2 regions of the Paenibacillus wenxiniae genome follow, and region 2 is predicted to be linked to the other one. Evidence: riboswitches for the same ligand, from Rfam matches in the RefSeq annotation. Region 2 holds a riboswitch; the other holds the start of a gene.
The links. Region 2 has a riboswitch for cyclic di-AMP ahead of AAHF22_RS22800 (C40 family peptidase). Riboswitches for the same ligand answer to the same signal wherever they lie in the genome.
Positions count from the first base shown of each region.

Region 1: linked by a shared signal. The riboswitch ahead of AAHF22_RS07770 (MDR/zinc-dependent alcohol dehydrogenase-like family protein) and the one ahead of AAHF22_RS22800 (C40 family peptidase) in region 2 are both predicted to bind cyclic di-AMP.

Region 1 covers NZ_JBCGUH010000003.1:411,211-416,862, reverse strand. Annotated here, with positions in the region: gene AAHF22_RS07785 (hypothetical protein) at 1-21, shown strand, start outside; gene AAHF22_RS07780 (universal stress protein) at 344-1,000, opposite strand; gene AAHF22_RS07775 (hypothetical protein) at 1,138-1,629, opposite strand; cyclic di-AMP (ydaO/yuaA leader) riboswitch at 2,028-2,206, shown strand; gene AAHF22_RS07770 (MDR/zinc-dependent alcohol dehydrogenase-like family protein) at 2,330-2,743, shown strand; gene AAHF22_RS07765 (oxidoreductase) at 3,111-3,782, shown strand; gene AAHF22_RS07760 (hypothetical protein) at 3,991-4,653, shown strand; gene AAHF22_RS07755 (GNAT family N-acetyltransferase) at 4,679-5,284, shown strand; gene AAHF22_RS07750 (DinB family protein) at 5,435-5,652, shown strand, end outside.
Region 2 covers NZ_JBCGUH010000024.1:30,940-36,591, reverse strand. Annotated here, with positions in the region: gene AAHF22_RS22810 (hypothetical protein) at 1-197, shown strand, start outside; gene AAHF22_RS22805 (GNAT family N-acetyltransferase) at 339-845, opposite strand; gene AAHF22_RS22800 (C40 family peptidase) at 1,146-1,619, opposite strand; cyclic di-AMP (ydaO/yuaA leader) riboswitch at 1,629-1,767, opposite strand; gene AAHF22_RS22795 (YwhD family protein) at 2,529-3,050, shown strand; gene AAHF22_RS22790 (ATPase domain-containing protein) at 3,486-4,931, shown strand; gene AAHF22_RS22785 (hypothetical protein) at 4,949-5,200, shown strand; gene AAHF22_RS22780 (LuxR C-terminal-related transcriptional regulator) at 5,187-5,652, shown strand, end outside.

The sequences.
Region 1 (5,652 bases), on a different contig from region 2:
ATAAAGCATTACAGTTTTTGAGACAGAACAATCTGCCACGTATACTCACGCGGCAGATTGTTTAGCATGCAGTATGTTGTCTGTTCCAGTGTTAGCGATCTTCTAACACGAGGTTCAATGAAAAAGGATTTTTGCCAAGCAAAATATCGCACTGCTCCAGTGTTAGCGATCTTCTAACACGAGGTTCAATGAAAAGGATTTTTGCCAAGCAAAATATCGTACTGCTTCAGTGTTAGCGATCTTCTAACCCAACAGATTCCTGCGGCTCCACCTGAGTCCGCACCCTTATTCCTTCCCTAAGTGCGGTCTGCCTTACAACCTACATTGCATCCTACCTGCGTGGCTACGTGCTCTTTTCCAACATCCGCTCCAGCGGCTCCGTATCGATAAGTAGCCCTTTCCGCACCTTCAAATACTGATATTCCCCATCAATATGCAGTTTAAGCAATCCATTTTCAAAATCCGTATGCATTTCCTTGAAAAATACACCTTCCGCTACAATCGGCTGATCGGTTTCGTAGCGAATCTGATAGCCTTTTGGTGTGCGGATCACATCGACTTCCACGCCATCCTCATGCGTTTCTTCCAGATTCGCTTTCATACGCTGAACCGCGACGATATGTAGATCGACTGCGCCCAGATGCTCCAGCAGATCATTGACGAGCGAACCGCGCGTAATTTCTTCCCAGAACGAACGCACCGATTGACCGATAATGAGCTGAGTGATTTCATGCTGATGCGCGACATCAGCGATCACCTCTGCCAGCTCGCGATCCTCGTTCAGCTTCACCACGAATGTACCGCCTGCTTCTTCGGTTAGCTTTTTCCAGGCATTATAGTATTGCTGCATATTCATATCCAGTTCACTTACCGGCTCGCTGAGTACACTCAGTACAATCAATGGCGCATTCAGCAGTTGTGCCAGACGAATACCGCGCCGAATCAGACGTTCCCCATTTAGACTGTAATGAACACCAACCATAATTTTTTCTCCGCTCATTGCAATAACAACGCTCCTTTAATCCGTAATACAGGCTTCCAACATGCGATAATGTGCAGATAGCCGATGCTGCTGGATTCATGATCATCCATTTGCTTGCTGCCAGGTGCCCTTTATAGACACTTAACCAGCATCGCTCAAAAAGAATAATAAGACTGGCAATAATAACTAAGAAATTCCCGTTCCATGGGTAAATGTGTCCATGCTTTCATATAAGTTGACGGCTCGGTCGGCACATGTGTAGGTGAGATGCTTTGCAATAGTGCCTTTTGCCATGCGGCTACCGCTTCAGCAGCCAGATGGGTACGTGTGAAGCCCCATTGCTGCTCATATTGACGAATGAATGTCATTGCTTCTGCTGCGTCCAGCCGTTTCAGGTGCCGGAATGCTTGTCCCCACTTTACCAGATCGAGATGTGCCGATCCATCGGAAAACTCAAACTCTGCCCAGCCCGTAGCCCCGTTGCCAGATAGGCGCAGCAAGCCGCAATGTAGAGGACGGTAGGATGCGGGTAAGGCGAGCTTGGCCTGATCGTACAGAAACAGTTCCATCCGATGAATACGTGCCTCATCCATAAACGATTCCGGGCAGGCAACAGACTGAATCAGTGGAGCAACAGCAGATAACATACGTACATACACTCCTTTGAATGTGAGGTTTAGTTGAGAGCCATCATAGGGCATTTTGCACAGAACGTAAATATCCGGTAAAGATGGTGCGCTGTCCTATGAGCTTGCCGCGATGCATGTAATCGGATTCATTCCATCCATTCGTGCCGTTATAGCCATAATGCTCGGTTTTGCTCTTGTTTAGATAAAAAGCTAGTATTTCTGCATAATATGGCGTAAGCAAGCGAAAATGGAAGAAAAATATGCTCTTTAGTGCTCGTATTAGTCAAATTGACAGCAAATGCGAAACGGCTCGTCTTTACTTTGCTATGACAGGAGAGTATGATTCGTCTCAAGTTCATAAATTACGGTGTACGACATCTATATTGGCGCCGTAACCAGCTTAATGTCCGAGCCACAGCGTAAATGTACTGTAGCCGGGGAGCGGGGGAACCAGCGAACAGTGAGTACGATAAGTACAGACTGTTCAGGGGTGAATCGGGTTTGCAGCAGTTTCAAAAGAACGGCTGCCATCCGTAGGGAGACTCTTACTTCCGAATCCGTCAGCTAACCTCGTAAGCTGAATATAAGAGAGGCGACAATGATCATGACATCCGGTAAGCACAGCTCTGTCTGTGTGCGGATTGCCTGAGAAGCTGGCGAGGAAACCTCTTGTGCAGCTTCTTTTTTGTTTGCCTTCACACAATTGGAGGAGAAAGAGATGGAGTTGGAGCAGGAATCGGAGTTGCCTAAGGAGTATGTACTGGTATCTCCAGCGACGCGTGCAGGAGAGCAGTTTATGCAGCTGCTTAAAGTGAAAGGCATTGCCTTTGCCGCGATCGTAAATAGTTATGCAGAAAAAGTAAAACTAGAACGAATGGGTGTAACTCATGTGCTGCTACTTGATACACAGCGTCAGGAGGAATGGACGATTCCGCAGCTCGCTGTCGGCAAAGTGTATCTGTTTGAACGCAGCCTGCCGCTCTGCTGCCGGTATATTCAAATGTGCCGGACATGGACGAGCGAACCGATCTATGTGATTACCGAAAGCAGCAATTCGCGCATGATCTACAGAGGACTCGGTGCCAATCATATTGTGCATACAAATGGCGGCAGTGTCGCCTTTTTGCTCTGAGCAACACCACAGTTTGATACCCGACACCCGAATGACGTAGCATTTGCGCATTCGGGTATACAAGTTTAGAGGATACGTCAGGTACGAATAAAGTATAAAAGTGCGAATAAATGATATGCGGATAAACGATAAAAATATGGCTATACGATAAATGAACAAAGCGATCTATGGATAGGGTACGGATATGGATAGATAAAGTGACTATAGATGAGCTACATCGAGTAGAAGCCTTATAGCTTCAAATAAAGTAATCCAGCTAAAGTAATCCAGCGAATTGGTAGGATGGAGCGATAATATCGCGTACACTCCATCCACTACACCGTCTAATGATAGCGATAAGTAGAAGCGGAAGGAGGGAATACATAAGATGACAGAACGCATAGCATTGGTCGCAGGCGCCACCGGTCTGGTCGGACGCTCACTCGTCGACATCCTCGTCCATGAGCAGACATATGACCGCATCCGAATACTCGTCCGTCAAACCGTAGCGCACTGGCAACCCTATCCGCAAGTCGAACAGATTGTCACCGACTACGATCATCTGGAGCAGCAGGCAGGGACATGGCACGCAACCGATGTGTATTGCTGCCTCGGCACCACGATCAAAAAAGCAGGGAGCCAGGAACGCATGTACCAGATCGATGTGACCTATCCGCTCCGTCTGGCTGAACTTGCCCGTCAGCAAGGAGCCGAGCATTTCCTACTCATTAGCGCGATGGGTGCCGATGCCAACTCACGCATCTTCTATTCGCGGATCAAAGGCGAATTGGAGCAACAACTGTCCCGTCTTGGCTATCCATCCCTGTCCATCGTCCAGCCCTCCTTGCTACTAGGAGACCGCGAAGAATTCCGCCCTGGCGAACGCACCGCCGCTGTCGCTGCTCGCGTCTTATCCCCGTTACTGCGGGGGAGTCTGTCAAAGTATAAACCAATCCAAGCGACCACTGTCGCTCAAGCGATGTACCGTCTTGCCTTAAAGCGCAAAGCAGGTGTAAAGGTTTATTCTTCTCACGAATTACAGCAACTCGGCTCAAAATGAGGGAGATATCGTTGACTGGATTGAAATGGTTGAAGTGGATGATGAAACTAACACATAAAGTCTGCACCAGGACAACACACTAACTAACCCACTGTACGCCAACAATCCTAGCCGCTACAATGGTAACATGGAACCGGATGCCCATCTTAAGCGGCATACCGGATAATTAACATGTGCAGCGATGTCTGCAATGAAACGGAGAATAAATATGTCACAGATGGACGCGAAGCAGGCTGCTTCATTAATTGAGAAATGGATCGCCTTTTACGATATGGATAACCCGGAAGCTTGGGATCGCGATGATTACAAGTTTGTCCAGCAGTCTTGCCGCACGATGCGCGCGGCGATACAGATGTTGCGAGGCAAAAGTGTACCAGATCAACGCAAGCTTGCCGATGGACTGGAGGAGTTTATCGAGGATTCGTTTATGGATGATCCGCATGAATGGGAGCCGGAAAACCGTACCTTTGTCAAACAGGCGATGGAGGCGCTCCAATACACGGCGGCTCAATTACGCAAATCTTTCTCCACTGGAACAAAGCCAGCTACAGGTGCACCACAGCAACGTGGTAACAAAGGGCAGCATAGCAAGTCGGCGGCAGGCAGCACCAACGCGAGCAAAAGCGCAACGATCAAAGCCATAACGACCAAAGGCGGCACAAGCAAACCGTCAAACGCCAAAACTGTCAGTAACCAGAGCACAGGCAACAAAACGGCTCGGAATCAAAATAGTACAAATCCAAACCGTCCGAACAAAACGAGCAACAATAACACTAACAAGACATCCGCAGCCAAAAGCAATCCTACTCGATCCACTTCAAGCAACCGAAATGATCGCGACGGTGGACGCGGCAAAAATGGAGGACGTTAAGTTCTCGGCTAAACAGGAGGCTGATATGAATATCAATCCGAATATCGAGCCAGCAGTGATAGAACACGAACAACATGTACAGATTGAGCTTTGTCCGGCTGAGGACAAACATATTATTTGCAATCTGTATCCTTTTTATTTATATGATCTGTCCGAAATCTGGGAGCGTCTGCCGAATCGGTATGGTGTATTCGAGGAAGAAGATAGCTGTGCTACGCTTGCGCAACAAAGCGAAGTGTTCCAAATTTGGTGGCGTCATCCAGGCACCTTATTTCCTTTTCTCATTCGTGTGAATGGCATTCCAGCTGGCTTTGCGCTCGTATCGACACCGCCGTATGTGCCAGCAGGCGAGCAGGTGGACTATTTTCTACATGAATTTTTCCTAATGCGACCGTTTCGCGGCAAAGGTATTGCACAGCAGGCGGCAAAGCATGTGTTTGATCACTTCGCCGGGCGCTGGGCGCTGCATACTAACCCAACGGGACGTAATACGCACACTCGCCGCTTCTGGCGCCAGCTGCTGGCGGATTACACCAGCTACAAATACGATGAAGAACCATTTGAATCGGATGAGCAGGAGCAGTTTCTAACGTTCCGTTTTGTCAGCCAGGCGACCCCACCATCTAGTTAAAGATGGATACGAGGTGTAGCTAAGTTGAAATTCACAGAGGGATGGGATACATTAAGCTAGAAATCGTAAGCGATTGGGCGATTGTCCATATCACTTCGTATTGAATCCGTATCCGATAGGGATCAACATTAGAAATGGAGCGAAATACACATGAGTGATACAGCAGAACAAGCCTTTTCCAGAGCGTTAGTACAATCTCTAGTCGGCGAACGAGGGCATTTACCGATTGCTCGCGCGCTGTCAGATATTCATCTGAAGCTGGCAGGTGAGCAGGTACAAGGATTGCCGTATACGATCTATCAGCTCGTTAGTCATATGAGCTATTGGCAGGACTTTATGCTGGCTCATGTGCGTGGCGAACAGCCTGC
Region 2 (5,652 bases):
CATCGGAAGAATGGCAAGCGCTAAATCCAGACGAACAGCGCGAAGTACAGGAGGCGCTGGCAGAAGATTTGTTTTATGCACTTGGCTCCGAGCCGACGATTCAGGTGGGAAGCGGTATCGTGATCTATGCTGCGGATACGCATCGAATCGATATTTTGATCGGCGAGACTGAAATGACGTTTGTATCGTTAATTTAAAGCGAGCACCCGCGGTTGTTCGTATAGATAAGGCCTGCCAGAGCAAGAACGTATGAACATACGCTCACTCGGGTAGGCCTTTGTTGATTTCATATGATCTTTGTTCATTTCATATGATGATGTTGGATTGATGCAGTGATATTAGGATTGCTCGGTAAGGGTTGTATCGTACACCATACAGTAGAAAGGCTTCATTCCGTCGGGTGTACGGCGACTGTACGTATCGGTAATATGAAAGCCCGCTTTCTGATAGGTGCGAATCGCACGCTGATTCCAGGTGAGTACTTCCAGATCAATCTCTGCCGCCGGATTGCGAGCGATAGCGGCTTCAGTAATCGCACGCATAAACGATTCACCATAACCGTATCCGCATAAATCAGGTCGCATACCCACTCCAAGTCGGATCGTGCCGGTCAGCGGGAAAAATTGAGCAAAGCCGTATAGCTCACCTGTAGCATCGAGAATGGAAACATACTGTTGCTCACGAAGCTGCGGATCACCAAATTCGATTCCTAGCTGCTGCATCTGCTCCCACGGCAACCAGCCATAAATATTATAGGGCGGATCGTAATGCCAGTTACAAATAAGAGCAGCATGCTCGGTACTCATCGATACGACGGAAAAGGGCAGTACACATGCAGGCTGCATCATAAATCTCCTTTCGGCTTTATCCAATAGATACAATAAAATTACAAAATAAATATTGGAAAATGTGTTTACCATAATTTATACGCGGGTAATTATAAGTAGACATAATTATAGGGTTACCTTATTTTTATTTTAACTTTTTTTGCCTAACGTGTAACTTAACTCAAGTTCGTTTCGTTTATATAGTATACAGATACAAAGCGCCACGCAAAATAAAAAACCGCAAAAGATTCTGGCGGGAATCCTTCGCGGTCGATATAGTAGTCGATACGTTGTTGTCAAAGTTGCATAATAGTCAAATTAGTTATCTGTAGCGAAAGTGTCAAAAGCATAGTTGCTCATTACACGTTTAGCACCGACAAAACGGTCAGCGTAATAGTCCATGCTAAGATTATCAATTCGTACACCTTTCGATGTAGAAGCGTGTGCGAATTGAGTGCTGCTTACCATAACGCCTACATGTGAAACTCCTGCTCCAGTCGTGTTGAAGAATACGAGGTCACCAGCTTGCAGATCGTCTTTGCTTACCGCTTCGCCTACCTGATATTGCGACGTGGATTGACGCGGCAGATCAATGTTCATTTTACTGAATACATATTGAGTGAATCCGGAGCAATCGAAACCGTTGAACGTTGTTCCCCCGATGCGGTACGGTGTTCCCATTGCTGGTTCAATGATCTGGTCCATTCTGGAATCTGCATGTGCACTGCTGTTCCCCATAACAGTAAATGCAATTGCGAATCCCATGAGTGCGGCGGTTAGTTTCTTTTTCATGTTAAATCGTTTGTCCCCTTCCAATGCCTACGAGGTTAGCTTAAGGATTCGGTAGAAGGTCTCCCCTATGATCCCTCTCTTGCAAGATCAATTCACCCAAAACGGTTCCCCCGCTTTCCGGTGCCACGAAATTTGGCTTCACACTTTGATTAATGCACCGTAAGACGATATCCAACTTTTACGACAATTTTCGGCTTCTCTAACAATAGTTACAAGCTTACTTTTAAAGTTTACAAAGTTGTTACTAAAAACTTGCTGGGTTTATTCTAACAAAGGTTTTTTACTTTGGCAATGTCTGTTGTGCACTTTTTGCGTGAAAAATCTTGTCATCTTTGTGAGCAACATCGTGAAAACCGCGCCGTTAAAGGGATTATAATTATTAAAAAAATTAATCTTTAGTCGAAAAATCCCGTATATTGCGATTGGAGCATGCAATTAGACCTATAAAAGTTACTCGGCTATCCGTTTACTTTGTCATCTTTGATAGGGCTGTCAGCGATATCAAATCGTGACTACTATAGTATAACACTAGGACAGCCAGGAGTTTCATTGGTTTTTCACGCCTGATCCGCTACAATAATGTTACAATTAATATTGAAATTCATTGTTTATGGCATGGATGCTGCAAGGCATGACATCTGTCTTCATATCGCAGCTAAAAGCTACAGCTAGCTTACTATCGATGCTGCTTACCTCTATATAAGGAATGTTCTCTATATAGAAATCATTTATATAGCGTAGAGTGAGCATTTGAAGCTTGCCCATCCATCACGCTGGATAGAAGCCGTAGACAGACATGCAGCAGCTATCGGTACAAAGGGTTACAACTATGAAACGCTGCTTTTTTTATATCGGCAGCAAATATAAATTATGAACAGAAAAGGAGTATTTTTCAACATGGATCAAAATATGGATCAAAATCAATCGGCTCAACCGGCTAAAAAATCGATGTCCTTGAACATTATTAGCAGTAGCAAAAAGAGCAGTAAACATAAAGGTTTTGGTGCAGGTGCCATTAACTTGAATAACGTTTCTCCTATTATTATCGATCATGGCGAGGCTAAAATCGATATCGGGGCGATGCATGCCAAAAGTAAAGTCGAGCGTGGCATCAAGTTCCTCACAAATCGTGATGAGCTGGAGGGCGGACGTCAGGTATGGCTAGTCTGGGTTGCGGTAGACAAGCAGCCTGAAGGCGGAAGCTACGCTGGAGCGACGGCGTGCGAGATGATCATCGATGAGGAGAATAAACGAGGCTGGAAAATTCTCGCTGACCATGTGAATAAGCTGGATTATGCGATCAAGCGTCGCATTATGCTGAGTGAGCTTGGTCCAGACGAGAAGGCCGCCCTGAAAACATTGCTCGTTAGCCATAATGAAGAATGGTGGGATCGTTCTTCCGATGAGCTGAAGCAGGCTCTGGACAACTGAGCTGGCGTGTTACAATTATGAATTAGATCATAGGCCGACTATAGCTTTTGCCATTCATGCATGAAGCTAGCAGTCGGCTATTTTTATGGAGAAATACGAATGGATCGTTACGATTCAGTTTATCGAGTATGTAATCTATCCGAGAGAGACTTTTCCAGCGCAATTTCCAGTGCCGATGCATGATTATGCATGTTATATTCACGGGTTTGGGATATAATTTAGCAATTTCATTAAAATATTATGATAAACACCAGAAAATATTATCATCTTCTGGAAAAATAGGGTATAAATTATTAAACCTTTAGTCTCGTTTTTAAATTGGAAAATAGCTTTTGTTAATGTGCTATCCATTGTTATAATTGCTGTACAGTCGTCTTCGTAAGAAAGCTAACCCTTGCGTGACTAAAATTATTCTACAGATGGAGGGAGCAATATATGCCTAACACAAACGCTATTAAGACACGTGCTATTCGTACAGGTATCCCTGGACTCGACGAGATTTTGCATGGCGGTATCCCACCGGGAGCTGTAGTTATTCTCGAGGGCGAGCCTGGAACCGGTAAAACAACGATCGGGATGCAGTTCCTTGTAGAAGGTGCGATCAACTTCAACGAGCCAGGAATGTACATCACATTTGAAGAATTACCGGAGCAAATTTACGAAGATATGAGCGGATTTGGATGGGATTTGCGTCAGCTAGAACGGGAAAATAAGCTGCGCGTTATTTGCATGGAGCCAGATATTTTACTGGATCAGATGCTACAGCCTAACGGTATATTTGAAGCGGTAGTGAACGAGATTGGCTGTAAGCGTGTAGTGATCGATAGTATCAGCTTATTCCGTATGGTGAGCGCGAGTGAACACGTTCGCAATAATGTATATACGATTCGCAATATTATGCGTAAGCACAATCTAACGTCTTTCTTTATCCGCGAATATGCGGAGCTTAGCGAAATGAATATCCCTTTTGAAAATTATATATGCGATGGGATTGTCAGGCTCTCCCTCAAGCCGCTGATGGAAAAATACCGTAAGCGTACCATTGAGGTGCTGAAAATGCGTGGCACGCGCATTATGGAAGGCGAGCACACCTACAAGTTTATGAATGAAGGTGTCTACATCGTTCCATCTCTGTCGATGGCTGAGGATAAAACGTTAACGCGAGAAAAGGAAGTATTTTCTACAGGTATCGACACACTGGATGAATTGCTTGGCGGCGGTATTCCTCGCGGTAGCGTATTCATGATCGATACGAATAGTAAAGCGAACTATCGCTATCTGATGTCTTCGATCTATGCCCAGCGCCTACGAGATGATGATTGCACGGTGGCGTTAATGTCGGGTAATACTCCACTGGATACATTTGCCGATACGATTGAGCTGTTTGGTGTATCGTTGCGGGAATCGGCACGTCAAGGAAAAGCATTTTTTATTGAGCACTATCGCAGAGCCGTCGATTCCGATCTTGAAAAAGCGATGATTCGCGTAGATAAGGTGGCGAATGAAGATTACGCACAGGTATTAAATGATAAGCTGGGACCCATTTTTGAATGCGAGGATACGTGTGATCGACGCTGGTTTATCTATTACGACCTGAACACCATCATTTCCGAGCGTGGCCGCGACTTCCTGTTGCGTTATTTTGCCGAAGAAATGTCTACCTGGCGTTCGCTTGGTATTACGATTGTTGTGCATTGCAACTTTGCGGAGATTGGAACAGAGACAGCTTCATTCCTGGAGCGTACATGTAATGGGGTTATTCGTACGTGGGTAGATGGCAATTACCAGTATCTTCAGGTTACCAAATCCCCTAGCGGTCGTGTGTCTACGCCGCACATTATTGCGAACGCACCCAATGAACCATTTGTGCAACTGATCTAAGGAGGGATGGGGACCTTATGGTAGCAGAAAGCGATGTAATTACGTTACAAATGGAATGCACTTTATTTTTTGAAAATAATCCGTATGCGATCGAAACATGTAGTGGCCTATCGAAGAGGCTGGGCCGCAGTCAAGAGATCACCGAGCGCGCCCTAAATCGTCTGGCAGATATGTCGATCCTTGAAAAGAATGGTGATGGTGTTCGCGCTATTTACCGCTACAGGGCGCCATATGTGCAGACAGAAGTGGATCTGAATGCCTATGATTGATACAACAGGGATCGTTAGTGATATAAGAGACGTTTGTCAGGAGTTGCAGGATACGTATGCTCAGTTAACCGATCTATTCATTATAGTGACCGATCATGAAGGACGTTTGATGACCGCACCTTCACATTTGAGCCATGCTGCTATATTTGAACAGCATGCCGATGAAATGCAGCGCTTGATGCAGCAGGAGATTGGCAAGTTACAGGGGATCAAGCAAACGTTACTATCGGATCAATGGGTGCCGGGTATTCGCTGGCTGATTGCACCGGTGAATCTGGAACCGCTCTCGCCCAGCTTTTATATTTGGGCAGGAATTTTGATTCAGACCGGTACGCGCGAATCGGTATTGTCTCATCCGAATTTTGTACAGCAAGATGCGGATGTGTCGACTGGCTTTTTTGAGGCGATGCAGCGCTGGGTGCATGAGACCCGAGAGATAACGCCTGAGCAAG